4 regions of the Paenibacillus sp. J31P316 genome follow, and region 4 is predicted to be linked to each of the others. Evidence: riboswitches for the same ligand, from Rfam matches in the RefSeq annotation. Region 4 holds a riboswitch; each other region holds the start of a gene.

Region 1 (3,615 bases), on a different contig from region 4:
GGTAGTGCCACTATAAATGAAGGAGGTGACTTCACGGATGAGGATGCATATCAAGCAAGGCTGGCGGCTGACGATCAAGCATTTCTATATCATCATCCTGCTGTTTCTGTATGAGCTGATCTGGGGCTTCTTCCTCTACCGCACCATCGAGGGCATCGCGGTTCCGCTGCTCAAGCGGTTCCCCGACTCGTATGCGGCCAGCAGCAGCGCCATCTCGCTCTTCGTGACCGAATCGCAGTTTCAGCTCATGAAGACCGATCTGCTCCAGCCTTACGCGCTGCTGTTCTGCGGACTGCTGGGGGGCCGGATGCTCATCACGCCGTTCCTGAATGCGGGCCTGTTCCATTCGCTGCACCATGCGACCGACGAGAAAGGAACGACGTTCCTGAAAGGCATTCGTAAAGCCTGGAAGCCGGTCACGCTGCTCTACCTGCTGGAAACGGCGCTCACGCTCGCTCCCGCCCTCTGGCTGCTGCCCCGGGCGCTCAAGCTGCTGCTCTCGAGCGACACGCTGATGGAATTCGCGAAGGCGGCCGGACCGTGGGCGGGCGGCTGGCTCCTATGGGCGGTCCTCCTGCATCTGTTCTTCCTCTCGATGCAGTTCGGCGCGGTCACCGGCAGCGGTTCGATGCGCGCGCTGTGGAGCAGCATGGCCAACTTCCTCCCGTTCGCCGGCGTTTCGCTGATGATGTGGGGCATCGGGGCCCTGCTGAGCGCGACGGTCGCCTCCGTCTCGCTGCTGTGGGCCGGCCTGCTGGCGCTGGTCCTGCACCAAGGCTATCAATTGCTGCGAACGATCATGAAGGTGTGGACGGCCGCCGCCCAATACGATGTTTGGCAGTCGAAACAGTCCTCCTAAGGATCGATTCTGCTTCGATGGGCCGCCCGCCTCATGGCGGGCGGCCTATTTTGCGCAGGACGGGCGGCCTATTGGCCAATGACGTGACAGCCCGGCGTCCCGAAATTTGCGACAGGAGCCCTCGCCCCTTCGACTTCGAAAGGGTTTTTTGACGTTTGAGCGCAGGCTGAGCAGACACACTTTGTCATTGACATCCGTCTTTCCGACAACACGCCGAATAGACCGTTTTCCCCGGAAAACGGCGCCGCTATACGAATCTTAGGGCAGAAAGGTTTCACTCTAATAATTTTAATTTGTGAACAAAATGTGAACTTGGAAGGAGAAGCGACAAAATGATCGAATCCATAGCCGTAAGAAATGAAAATTTTGCCGAATTCCCTATATGGGAAACGGGGGAACCATTCTGGGTGAATTGATCCCGACAGCCGTTCATGCGCTTGGACGACTGCCAGAGGCGATCATAGGGAGCCTTCAACCGAACCCCACAGCTAACCTCGTAGGCACTGGAAGGAGTTTCCCGTTTTGAAGAAGCTTTCCGCACTCGTGATCGGTCTTGCGATGCTTTTCGTTTTCCAAGCCGGCAGCGTTTTCGCCGACTCGAAAATGGACGGTGTCATCGATGACCTGATCGGCACGCCTTACGTTTACTCCGGCACGACCACGAAAGGGTTCGACTGCTCCGGATTCACGATGTACGTGTTCAAGAAACTCGGCGTCGACATTCCGCATGCATCCCGTTCGCAGGCTGGGCTGGGCAAGAAAATCGCCAAAAGCGATTTGATCCCTGGGGACCTCGTATTCTTCAATACGACGGGAAATGGCATCTCGCACGTCGGCATTTATGTCGGCGACGGCAAATTCGCGCACGCTTCTTCTAGCAGAGGCGTCGTAATCAACGGACTGGACGAGTCTTATTACGCGAAACGCTATGTTACAGGCCGCCGCGTCATGAGCCCGCAAACGTTCGAGAAATATGCCAATGATCCATCCGACGAGCCAGGCGATGGAGATTCAGATTAATCACCTTCGGTTATTGCAAGATCGCCGACCGGAATGGTTGCACCCATCTCCGCCGGTCACGGGAACAAAGCCGCCGCCGCTTCTCTTTCGGGACAAGCTGCCGCGGCTTTGTTTCGTTTTGGCGCTTAGGCGCGCTCGTAGCGGACCCACCAGAAGGTCGGGCCAACCTCGACGTTCAAGATCCGGGCGTGCGGGGTTAACAAGTCGCGCAGTTGATCGAGCGTCTCGCAGCCTTCGCCGCGGCGGTCGGCCAGCACGACGGTCGCGCCGGACTCGAGCCGGTCATGCCAGGCCTTCAGGAACGCCGTCCGTTCCTCCCCCGTGAGCTCGCCCAGGCAGAAGCAGGCCAGTCCTGCGCCGAACTTCTCCTCCACCGCGCTCAGTTCAGCTTGTTTGACCGCCACGGAGACGGGCGTCGTCAGCCTCGGCGTTCTCGGCCCCGCGACGCGCAGCACGCGCCTCCCCGCCAAGGTGTCCTCCACTGCATATTCGAGCCGCCTCCATTCCTTGAATCTTCTCTCGAGACTGTCCCGCCATTTCGCCATCTTCCCGATACCTCCCGCTGCCTGTGCACCGACGCTGTTGTCGTAAAACTATATGTATGCGCACGAGCTTGCTTACTGACCTGTCATTTGGCTTCGTTTGGGCTTGTCCAACGTCTGAAAAGGATTGGATGGCGTTACGATGAATAGTACAGGGATAGACTGGTTATATAGACATGATTAGAGCAAGAGGTTTAAGAGTAGACATGATTAGAACAAGCGTGACTAAGAGTAGATGTAATAGAACATGTGTAAATACAACCGACTTGATAAAAGCAAACCATGTTCGTTCTCGATGATCCTAAAGGAGCTGCTTCTCGCATGAACCCTTCTTCCGACATCCTTGCACGATTTCATACGACGCTTGCCGGCTGGTTCAGCCGAACGTTCGGCGAGCCAACGCCCGTCCAGCATGACGCCTGGGCGTCCATCGCCGCCGGCCGTCACACGCTGATCGCCGCGCCGACCGGCTCGGGCAAGACGCTCGCGGCGCTTCTCCCCTGCCTCAGCCGGCTTGCGCTGGCCAAGGAACAGGCTGCGGCGCAGGGCGAGAGCTGGTCTTATGGCGTGCGCGTACTTTACATTACCCCGCTTAAAGCACTTAATAACGACATTCAGCATCATTTAGTGGAATTTTTTGAAACGATCGAAGCCTACGGCGCCGAGGAAAGCGGCGGCACTTGGCCGGGCATTCGCACGGCCGTCCGCACCGGGGACACGCCGCCGCGCGAGCGGGCCCGCATGGCCAATAGGCCGCCCGACGTGCTCGTCACGACGCCGGAGTCGCTCTACCTGCTGCTGACGTCGGACAAAGGCCGTCACATGCTGCGAACCGTCGAGACGGCCATCGTCGACGAGATCCACAGTCTGGCCGGCGACAAGCGCGGCGCTCATCTGTCGCTCTCGCTGGAGCGGCTGGCTGCGCTGTCGCCGCATGCCGTGCAGCGTATCGGCGTATCGGCGACGCAGAAGCCGCTTACGCGGGTCGCCCGGTTCTTGGGGGGCTGGGCGCCTGGCACGGACGGGATTCCGGGCTCCGCGGCGGGAGCGGCTCCCGCCGTGATTACGGAGTCCGCAGCAGAAGCCCATCCGCTGGGCTACGTGCCGCGGCCGGTCGTCATCGTCGAGAGCGCGATGACGAAGGCGATCCAGGTACGCGTCACGATGCCGGACCTGAGCCAGCCCGTGCGCTCG
Region 2 (3,615 bases), on a different contig from region 4:
GCGCCAGCTCGATGCGCCGCAGCACGGATTCTCCGATGGCGGAGCCGCCCGTTTCGATCGTCTCGGCTTCTACGGCACGCTTGATCGCTACCGTATCATCCTTGCCTTCGACGACAATGATTTCTTTCATCATGGGAACCTTATTCCTGCCTTTCGAGCAATCTTACCTATTAGACAAACATGCAAAAAGAAGAGGCATCGCCTCTTCTTATCATGGCATATTTAAGCATAAATTACGAATATGAATGAAGTAGAAGCACGATCACTCTTGCAAGCAAACAAGGGAGCTTCTTCCACTTCGCTCAGAAATCAAATGATAGCTGCAAGCTAACCCGGTGTCTACAGCGACTCCGGCTTTTTCGGTCCCAACACGTAAACCGTATAGCCCCGCTTTCGTCCGAAACGGTCTGCATACGACTCGCTATCGAAGTAAACGTCTATCTTGTTGCCTTTGATCGCACTGCCGGTGTCTTCCGCCCGGCGGAAACCGATTCCTTCAATATAGACCCACCAGCCGATTGGAATGACCTTCGGATCCACCGCAATCGTACGCCCTTCCTGAACGCGGGCGCCGGATGCCGTAATGCCGTATTCCGGATGTCCCTTGCTCTTGCCCGTGGAGGCAAGCCCAGCGGAATAGGCCGTTAGCGTTACGTTCTTAATCACTTTCTTCGCGCTGAAGGTTATGCCCCGCTTCGTCACGGTCGAACTGGTCTTGGCGGACAATACGGCTACCTTCGGTTCGGGCTTCTTGCTCCCGATCGATACGACTTGATTAACCGATGCTTGCGGCGTCAATTTCTCGACGAGCGATTGCGACACAAGCACGCCATCAGCGAATACAGTCTCATATCGCTTGACGACTTTACCTTGCTTGCCCGATTGGACAAGCTTTTGTTTCCCGACCGCGAGCTTCGGATCGTCCTTCTTCACCACCGTGAAGGGAACGTCGTACGTCGTCTCGGTATATTTCTTATCGATCCGGGTGACCGTTATGGTCATATTCGGTTCCAACGCAGCCGTCATGGAAGGCGATACCTTATCCTGACTGCGAACCGCTATATCAGCCTGATCGATCGCCGCCTGTACAGTTTTCTCTGTCGTGTACAACGTTCTTGCTTTGCCGTCAGCCCTTACAATAAGCGGGACAGCCTGATCGATAACGATCCGGTCGCCGTCGTTTATTCCGCCATCGAGCGGCATCGACACTTTATCATGTGCGCCGATAGTAATGGCTTGTTCATCCAGTAGGCGTTGAAGGACCCATTGTTTCGTGGATACAATGGTTTCTCGTCCGTTCACTACTACGGAGACATGCTTGTCAGCCGTTCCGTACAACAACACCAAAAACATGAAAGTCATAGCGATTGAGATCATGGCGCTCAGTACAATTAAACGCACATTCTCATGCTTCCATCGCAATGCGAAAGACATGCTGGATGATCGTTTCCCATGGGTGTCCTTAAGCTGGAGTTCTCCCACTTCATCGGTCCTCCTTACATAGCCCCGCCGCCTTGTTACGCATGATACTTAGACGCGACTATTGAGTTTTAGCGTGCAAGCACGCATTTTCAGCATTTCGCCCCAGCTCCTCCTCACGATATACACCCTATGTCGTCAGTTTACGCATTATTCAAACAAAAAGAAGCCGACGACAGAGGATCTGTTTCGTGGCTTCCCATTGGATAATGGCAGCTAGAGTTGCATGCACGAGGTTGATCTCTCTTATGGACGCTTGCGAGGTTAGCTGTCGGATTCGGGCGTGAGAGTCGCCCTATTCGCTCGTGACGCTTTTATTCCCCAGCGTCCTTCTGCGAAATTCACCCCAAGAAGAATTTCAATGTCTCCGCTGTTCGAATTGATACAAACAGTTTCAACAATTGGTTCCCCCGCTCTCCGGTGACCGGAGATTAAGCGATTATTTTGGAAAAGGAATACATGTTTTGTTGCTCTGAGATGAATCATACAGTCTAGCGCCGCACATTGTAAAGAACTGATTAATGACGATTTTAGTGAATTTCAAGGAAAATTACGAGAAAATCACGTGATTCTCGGATCAAAAATCACTTTTTTCACCGGATTTCATCCAAATGCTTACTATTTCCCTTGATTTCATGAGATTCCAAAACATTTCATCGCATTTTCCGTTGTAATCTTCCCAATTTCTTCTACAGATTTACCTAAAATATCCGCCATCGTATTTGCTACAAGACGGACGAAAGCAGACTCATTTCGCTTCCCGCGATGAGGATGAGGAGCCAAATAAGGAGCATCCGTTTCGATCAATAATCGATCTAACGGCACCTTGGCCATCACCTCTTTCGGTACCCGGGCATTTTGGAATGTAAGCGGTCCCCCGAACGAAATATAGAAGTTCATGTCCAGGCATTGCTTGGCCGTTTCCCAACTGCCGGAGTAGCAGTGCATGATCCCTCCGACCTCGCTTGCTTTTTCTTCGCGAAGAATGCGAACCACATCCTCATGCGCGTCCCGATTATGGATGACGATCGGCTTGCGCTTCTCTTTGGCGAGCGCGATTTGCTGCCGGAACACGCGCTGTTGAACGTCCTTCGGCGACGTATCCCAATGGTAGTCCAGCCCGATCTCCCCGATCGCAACCACCTTCGGATGATCGCAGAGGGAAGCGATCCATTCCAGATCCTCCGGCTTCATATCAATACTGTCCACGGGATGCCAGCCGACGGCCGCATAGATGAATTCGTATTGCTCGGCAAGTGCCATTGTGCTCGGAATCGTCTCCCGGTTAAATCCGATGTTGATCAGCTTATGGACACCTGCCTCAAGTGCCCGTTCGATGACCTCGGCGCGGTCTTCGTCGAATTTATGCGAGTCCAAATGGGTATGCGTGTCGATTAATAACATGGTTTTTGAAACCCCTTTCTACATTAAAGCAAATAATTCGCGTATATTCGCAGACAGCTGGTGCGCTGATTCACGCAGCGGTTCCTCCGGGTAATATAGGTGATACTTCCCTTGGTGAATGCCGGTAATGGAACGGACGATGTCGGAACGCCCGGATATTTCCGACAGCTGATCCTCGCCTGACAACAGCAGGATCGGCGGTTTTTCCTCTTTTTCCGCCTTTGCGGATGAACCTGGACGATACACATGGTAGGGCATGTCATAAGGAAAGTCAATTTCCAGGTGATACTCGGGATGAAGGCCCACTGCGCTAAACTGTCTGCGTATTTCCTTCCACAATTTTTCGTCTGCTTGATCCATGGTTATATATTTGTACAGCCTGCGATTCAGGAAGCGGCGGCACAGATCGGATAGCACTTCGTCGGGTTCGCCGGCCCATGCGGAGAACGCGGTTTGAACGAGCGCTTCGTCAAGCGCGAGATAATCTTCGATATCGATGGTCCCGGATATTAACTTCTCGAGCGGCTTCATCATCCATTTGAACGAGTAGCCTGCCCCATGAAGCTCTTTAGCTCTTCGGAAAATTAGCTTCAAGATGATTTCGGAGCTTCGCGTCACGGGATGAAAATAAACCTGCCAATACATCTGGTAGCGGGACATGAGATAATCCTCGACGGCGTGCATGCCGCTTTCCTTGACGACGATTTGTCCCTGATGCGGCCGAAGAACGCG
Region 3 (3,615 bases), on a different contig from region 4:
ATGACGACATCGATATCCTTGCGAAGCAAGTCATTTCCCTCGCGAAGCATCATATACGTCTTGCCGGCGCCCGGCGCCGCTCCGACGTATACCTTGAACGTCCCCCGCCGGATACGCTCGATCTTCTTCTCGACCTCCTGCTCGCTCAGGCGACGGTAAGGCTCGGATGCCGGCTTCGGCACGTCGCGCTTCGTCGGCAGCACCCGCTCGCCCTCATGCTCGGCGCGGTCGGCCATGAAGAACACGTCGATATTGCGCGTCTGCTTCAGCAGGCTGTGCGCAATGGAGCCATGAAGCAGCTCTTCCGAGCGGGTCTGCTTGGAATGGCCCATGACGATGCGCGTCGCGTTAATCAGCATCGCATAGCGAATCATCGCCCGCGGCACCTGCTTGCGGTTCGAGACGGCAATCTCGCGGAAGCCGGCTCCAACCTTCTCGACCAGCTTCATGATCGATTTCTTGAATGCCTCGCGCTCCTTGGTCTGCTCCTGGCTGGAATCGTTGAAGACGACGACCTGCAGGTCGCCTCCGAGCCGTTTGGCAATCTGCTGCCCGCGCCGTATATAGATGGAGCCGTTGATGTGGTACTGCGCCGCAACCAGAATGCGCTCCGATGCGCCGGAAGGTCCGATAAATCCCTGTTCCTCGCGGTATTTCTCCAGCGACTCGTTTACTCCCTCCGCCACCAGGCGAAGGGCCAGCTCGCGCAGCTTGCCGACGTTGCCGCGTTTCAGCAGCTCCGGATCCTTGATGTTATTCAGCCGGCCTTCGCTGAGCCTGCTCAGAATGGTCTCCGGCGATACGTCGATCAGACGCACCTCGTCCGCCAGCTCCAGCAGATCGGCTGGCACCGTGCATTCCGGCGCGATCCCGGTCAGCTTCTGGGCCTGCTCCTTCACGCCTTCCAGCTCATACACGTTCACCGTCGTGATGACGCTGATGCCGAGGCTGAGCAAATACCGGATATCTTCGCGCCGGGTCGGAAACTTCGCATCCGGGCGGTTCTCATGCGCCAGCGAATCGACCAGCAGCACTTCCGGATTGCGCGCCACGATCGCATCCAAATTCAAATCCTTCTTCTCCACGTCGCCCTTCATCCAATGGATGCTCGGAATACGCTCCAAATCCGCGAGCTGCTCGACGGTTTCCGGACGGCGCATCGTCGAAACCGCGCAGACGACCACCTCGATCCCCTGCTGCTTAAGCGCTTGCCCCTCGCGCAGCATGTGATAGGTTTTTCCGGAACCGCTGACGGCGCCGATATAGATCTTGAGACGTCCGCGATGGATTTTCGAAATGGATAATAGCAATTCCTCCGGAGTTTTACGCCGGTAGCCGGCCATAACAACAAGCCCCTTTCCTGCCTATACCTATAAATTTACATCTTTGCCCGAAACTTATGCCCCGGATGAATACGAGCATCAAAAAAGAAGCCGGCGAAACACGGCCTCTGTTCAGAGGAACGCCTTTCGCGGCTTCCTGGCACATCTTATAATGAAGTGTCCTGTCGCACGCATATTCGTCGCCTCTCTCAGGTCGCTTACGAGGTTAGCTGTCGGATTCGGGCATGAGAGCTGCCCTACCCGAGCACGGCTGCCGCAACTGCCTTGCTCAGGATTCACCCCAGACGGCAAGCGCGGAAGCAATTGCTTCGCATGCTTGAGCTGTCATTGGTTCCCCCGTTTTCCTACTTCGGAAATTCAGCGTAGTTGTCACGTTGTTTGTTTTAGCACGAATCGTATGTTACGCCTGCCACCGCTTTTTGTAAAGGAAATTCACTGGTAATCCGGTCGCGTGTACAGCCAAGCGACTCGGATATAACGCTTACAATGGCGGCTGGCGCCAGCAATCTCCCGCTACCTCGCTAAATGAACGTTTTTTGTAAAAACGGCGAAGCGGCAGGGTTTATTAGCCCCGCCGCTGTTCCGTAGCTGGCGAATGCCGGCATCTTCATCCATTCCCAGTCGCCATCTCGATCCCGCGCAACAGCACACCGATCAAGAAGCCGCAGACCGCTCCGTTGACCCGGATCCACTGCAAATCCTGCCCGACCTTGTCTTCGATCAGCTCGACCAACTGGTCGTTGTCGAGGCGGTCCAGGTTTTCTCTCACGAAGGAACCGATCCGCACATGGTTGCGCTCGATCAGCGACGCGGCCTGCCCCTTGAGCCATTGCTCGGCATCGTGGATAAGCGCTTCGTTCTCTTCCACCCGCTTCAGCAGGCCGTCCAGGAACGGCCACGTCTTCTCGGCAAAATCCTCCGCGTGCAGGAAAGCGACCCCCTGCTCCCGCAGGCGTTCGAACAGCTTATGCAGCTCGCCGTCGAGATCGAAGGCGTTCAGCATCTCGTCTCTCATCGCGTCCAGCTGACCGGATTCCGCCAGTCTCGTGATAAGAATATCGAGCGCCTCGCGCAGCTTGCTCATCACGACGAAGCGTCGCTGCGTATCCGGAATCTTCAGCTCATGGATCTTGGAGAGGACGAACGACTGCAGCATCGTGCCCAGCTTGTCTTCCTCCAGGTAGCCAATGAACGCATTCACCGCGAACGACATCAGGCCGCCCAGGTTCAGCCCTTTGATCAGCGTCATGACCGCGCTGCCGAGCTCGCGGCGCATGCCTTCGGTCGCGATCCACGACTCCGCGCGCTCCAGCAGCAGGTCGAGCATCCGTTCATCCGTGCCGTCGGCCTCCGCTTTGCGCAGGAAGGCGCGCAGCGCCGCCTCCAAGTCGATCCGCTTCACGGCGTCACGAATCTCGCCGGACAGCAGCGGCACGATCCGATCCGCGTCCACGCTGCGGACTGCTCCTTCCAGAAGATGCGGCAGGCGTTCGCTGTGCACCGCCGAATGCACCGCGTTCCGGACGGCCGGCAGCAGCTGCTCCATCAGCTCGAACTGCCTCAGCTTCTCGAGCATGCTCTCCTTGGCAAGCAGCCGGTCTTCCAGCACGCGCACGATGCCTTCCGTCATTTTCTTCCGGTTGCGGGGCAGCAGCGCCGTATGGGGAATCGGAATGCCGAGCGGATGACGGAACAACGCCGTCACGGCAAACCAGTCCGCGAGCCCGCCGATGACGCCGGCCTCGAAGCCGGCATGCAGCAGGCCGAGCCCGCCGCCGCCGAACGGAAGGGTCGCGGCGAAGCCGGCAGCCATCCCGCCGAGCGACAGATTGGCAAATTGTTTATTTTTCTTCGATTCGTTCGCCATGTTCTTCCTCCTATAATTACCTTCTTACACCATACCATTATGGGCGAACCTGTTGCAAAGGGACTGGCCGGCCGCGGCGCCGAATACGGGTCTAGGCGATGCACTGGAAGCGAGAACGAACGCGGCACCAGTAAAGGCACCGGAAGCGCATAAAGGCAGCCCGCTCCCCTGGTAAGAACGGACTGCCGGTATGCAGGCGATTTGCGCAGCCGAAGAAATCCCATTCGAACGAACAGCATCGGCGCAAATCCACGACTGCCGCTGCTCCCGTCCGCGTCATGCGCACCTATTCCTCTTCCTCATCCTCCAACACGATATCCAGCAGCGTAAACTGCCCCGCGTTAATGACCGGTTCTCGCAGTGCGGTCATCTTCTCGGGGAACGAGAATCCCGCGACCAGCATGC
Region 4 (3,615 bases):
GCTCAGTTTATCGGCCCATTCTCCCGCAGAGCCGGAATAACCGTGAAATTGGACGACAGCCGGGTGCGGCTGCTCCGAGTGCCGCGGCCGTGCATACTTGGCATGGACGCGCGCGCCTCTGACGCCCGTGAAATACAAATCGAAGCATTCGGCAGCCGGCGTTTGAAATTTGCTCGGCACAAGCTCGATCGCGGCATCCACGCCGCGCATCTCGGTCAGCGCTCTTTCCCAGTACGCATCGAAGTCGCCGGGTCTGGGATTGATTCCTGAATACGTTTGCAATTCTTGTAACGGCATATCGATTGCTGGCATTTGATCTCTCCTTCACCTCATAAGATTCCTTTTTTATGTTACGTGTTCGAACGGCCAACTGTAAAGTAGCGATTCGTTATTTAATGTGAATGCTCGCGGCCATTGAGGGCAAAATGACATCATCGAGGAGGGAAGACCATGCGGATTTTTGGGGGATTGCGTAAAGCGCTGCTGCTTGTACTCGGATGGACGATCTTATCTTGTTCCGCCGGTGATTTTCAAGGCGAGGATACCCGCGCCCAAGCGAACGCGACCTCGGCAGTGAGCGGACAGAACCGGCTGATGCCGCCCTCGCAGCCTGATGAATCGGAAGCGGATGCCTTCTCCGGTCAAGCGGGCAAAAAAAAGCGAACCCGCACCAAGCCAGTGTCCTGGGTGACGCTTCAAAAGCGTTACCCCGGCTCGTTCGTTATCTGGGGATCACGGCGTTACCGCAGAGTCGCGCTGACCTTCGACGATGTCCCGGATCCCGCCTATACGCCGCAAGTGCTTGAGACGCTTGCCCGCTATAAAGTAAGGGCGACCTTCTTCGTCGTCGGCCAGCGCGCCGCGGCCTATCCCGCGCTCGTGCAGCGCATGGTCAGGGAAGGTCATATCGTCGGCAATCATTCGTGGAATCATCCCGTCTTCTCCAGAATCTCGCAGTATGCCATGCAGCAGCAGATTTTACGAACCGATTGGGTGCTGCGTCCGCTTATCGGCTACAGCCCGCGTTTCGTCCGCCCGCCTTATGGCGAAATCCTGCCGGCGCAAGTCGAGTGGCTTCGGAACGGCGGCTATACCGTGGTCAACTGGGATGTCGACTCCCAGGATTGGCGCAGCTTGAGCAGCCAAGCCATTCTAATCAACATCAAGAGAACGCTGCAGCCGGGCTCCATTATCCTGCAGCATGCCGGAGGCGGCAAAGGGCAAGACCTGTCCGGAACCGTAGCCGCATTGCCCCGTCTCATCAAGCTGCTCCGCAGCAAGGGCTATATCATCGTCACCTTGTCCGAGCTGCTCGGGAAGCCTGCTGCCCGCAGACAGCAATAAACGATCCGTCATCGGCAACGATAAAAGGCAGCCCGCGGGGGCTGCCTTTTGTCGTTGCTTATGATTAATCGAGAATGAATACTTTCACATTTTGAAAGCCGAAATTGCTTGCTTCTTTTCTGGACTGCGGAACGAAAATATCGATCCGGTTGCCGCTGATGGCGCTGCCCTGATCAGATGCGACGGCAATCATGCCGCCGGAAGGAAGTCCGTTGAAATCGTAACCCGTGACGTAAACTTTGCTCCCCATCGGAATCACGTCCGGATCGACCGCGATCGTGCCGAGCTTAAGCGGATTGCCGAAATAATCGACGGCTCCCCAGCCATTCTCCTCCGCAGCAGCGGTATACGCGCTTGCCTTCACTTGTACGACATCCGTATATACATACGATTTGCCTTTTACCGAGACGCGATTCAGCTGAGGCTTCTTCGTCGTCTTCGATTTCTTCGCCGTCGCAGCTGCCGACGATTTCTTCGGCGCCGCCTTCGCAACGGACTTCTTCACAGCTTTCTTCGGAGCGGCGCTCTTCGCCGCTTTCGGAGCTTCTGCCCCTGCAGCCTTAGGGGCTGCTTTGGCAACGGAAGCCACCGCCGCTGCGAGGTTGGCACCTGCTGCTGATTTCATCAGCTTGACGGCTGGCTGCCCGCTCCGGGCCGGTGCTGCGGCCGTCTCCACCGTAGGCGGAATAACGAGCTGCAGTCCCTCGTAGATGTTGCCTGCGTCCACGAACGGATTGGCCTGCATCAGTTCGCTGATCGTAATGCCGAACTTGCCGGACAGCTTCCAGAACGTGTCGTCTTCATTCGCCTTGTACAGACCTTGCGCCTTTACGGCTCCGGATTGCGACAGAATGGCAATGCCGAGCACTGCTGCTGCAATGCCCTTTTTCCAGGTGTTATTCATGTTGTCGATTGCCTCCTTGGATTTACGGTCATATATCCGTGCGGATGATATATGAACGTCATCGCGACAACGACCGAACCGCCGATTGAAGCGGAGTGTGGACGTCGTTCGTCGCATGCGGCCTGCGAGGTTAGTTGTCGGATTCGGATTGAGGAGTTCAACCCTACGCACGATCGTGTGCGATTCACCCCAGCGCCATGGCGCGGTGTATCCGTCATGTGATGGACATCAGATGACGGAACCGGAGCAATATGACTTGCCCCAAAAGATCCCCCGTACGGTGAAGTTTCGGCTCGCGTAATAGAATACCATAGTCGTGAATGCTAAACCTACCGGTAAATACAACCACTGAGGCAGGTTCTGTATGTTTTACCCGTTTTTGGGCAATGAAATGGTCACCGTCGTTCCGATGCCGGGATAGCTGGACAGATCGATTTTTCCGCGATGTCCTTCGATAATACGGTAGCAAACCATTAAACCGAGACCGGTTCCGCTTTCCTTGGTCGTAAAGAAAGGGCCGCCGAGAAACGGCAGCAGATCCTCCGGAATGCCGATCCCTTGGTCGGTAATCGCCACGGAGATGGTGTCGGAGTCGCTCGAATTCAGCGTGATGCGCGTCGTGCCGCCTTTGGGCATCGCTTCAATCGCATTTTTGACCACGTTGACGAATACCTGCTTGAGCTGATTCTCCTCGCACAGCAGCACGGCGGTCTCCGCATCGTAGCTGGCAACGAGCTGCACGTTGTTGATAACGGCTTGCGTCTCGAGCAGCGTCAGCACGCTCTGGATCGTCTTGACGAGATCATGCCGGCGAAATTGATTCGCCTGCGGCTTCGCCAGCGCCATGAATTCCTGCACGATCGAATTGATGCGGTCCAGCTCCACGAGCATAATGTCGAAGTATTCGTGATAGGTGTTGATTTTCGTCTTCAGAAATTTGGAGAACCCGATCAACGAGGTCAGCGGATTGCGGATCTCATGGGCGATGCCTGCCGCCATTTGGCCGACCACCGACAGCTTCTCCGACTGGATAAGCGCCTCTTCTTCTTTCTTGCGGTCGCGGATGTCCCGGAACACGCTCTGCACGACTGTCCCTTTGCCGGGATAATGGCGGATTCGCGTGCTGGAAGCTTCCACGTCGATGATTTCGCCGGTAACGCTGATCAACTTGGATTCTTCAAAATCATTGGGCTCGTCGGTTTCCAAAATATCTTTGAGCCGCTCCTTGGCGGTCTCCCAATTATCGGAGTGCACGTAATCCTGTACGCGGGGCTTGGCCATCAATTCCGCTTCCGTCACGCCGAGTATGCGCAGTCCTGCCTGATTCGTGAATAAAATCGTCTCGCAGTCATGGACGAAAATCGGTT

The links. A riboswitch is a leader RNA that binds a small molecule or an ion and turns the genes downstream of it on or off. The one in region 4 is predicted to bind cyclic di-AMP.
Region 1: it holds a riboswitch for cyclic di-AMP, as region 4 does, so the genes downstream of both, AC0YNU_RS20490 (C40 family peptidase) here and AC0YNU_RS14985 (3D domain-containing protein) in region 4, are expected to answer to the same signal.
Region 2: it holds a riboswitch for cyclic di-AMP, as region 4 does, so the genes downstream of both, AC0YNU_RS32645 (ubiquitin-like domain-containing protein) here and AC0YNU_RS14985 (3D domain-containing protein) in region 4, are expected to answer to the same signal.
Region 3: it holds a riboswitch for cyclic di-AMP, as region 4 does, so the genes downstream of both, AC0YNU_RS19335 (histidine kinase) here and AC0YNU_RS14985 (3D domain-containing protein) in region 4, are expected to answer to the same signal.

The regions. Positions count from the first base shown of each region.
Region 1 is NZ_JBWDNI010000007.1:37,959-41,573, forward strand. Features, by position in the region: gene AC0YNU_RS20480 (M1 family metallopeptidase) at 1-5, shown strand, start outside; gene AC0YNU_RS20485 (hypothetical protein) at 38-859, shown strand; cyclic di-AMP (ydaO/yuaA leader) riboswitch at 1,217-1,377, shown strand; gene AC0YNU_RS20490 (C40 family peptidase) at 1,382-1,879, shown strand; gene AC0YNU_RS20495 (hypothetical protein) at 2,005-2,424, opposite strand; gene AC0YNU_RS20500 (DEAD/DEAH box helicase) at 2,743-3,615, shown strand, end outside.
Region 2 is NZ_JBWDNI010000029.1:9,630-13,244, reverse strand. Features, by position in the region: gene rnmV (ribonuclease M5) at 1-133, opposite strand, end outside; gene AC0YNU_RS32645 (ubiquitin-like domain-containing protein) at 340-1,482, opposite strand; cyclic di-AMP (ydaO/yuaA leader) riboswitch at 1,718-1,927, opposite strand; gene AC0YNU_RS32640 (TatD family hydrolase) at 2,113-2,883, opposite strand; gene AC0YNU_RS32635 (HD domain-containing protein) at 2,902-3,615, opposite strand, start outside.
Region 3 is NZ_JBWDNI010000006.1:12,967-16,581, forward strand. Features, by position in the region: gene AC0YNU_RS19335 (histidine kinase) at 1-1,343, opposite strand, end outside; cyclic di-AMP (ydaO/yuaA leader) riboswitch at 1,522-1,716, opposite strand; gene AC0YNU_RS19340 (DUF445 domain-containing protein) at 1,951-3,210, opposite strand; gene AC0YNU_RS19345 (carboxypeptidase regulatory-like domain-containing protein) at 3,497-3,615, opposite strand, start outside.
Region 4 is NZ_JBWDNI010000003.1:920,684-924,298, reverse strand. Features, by position in the region: gene AC0YNU_RS14995 (acetylxylan esterase) at 1-312, opposite strand, end outside; gene AC0YNU_RS14990 (polysaccharide deacetylase family protein) at 451-1,344, shown strand; gene AC0YNU_RS14985 (3D domain-containing protein) at 1,409-2,248, opposite strand; cyclic di-AMP (ydaO/yuaA leader) riboswitch at 2,353-2,552, opposite strand; gene AC0YNU_RS14980 (ATP-binding protein) at 2,618-3,615, opposite strand, start outside.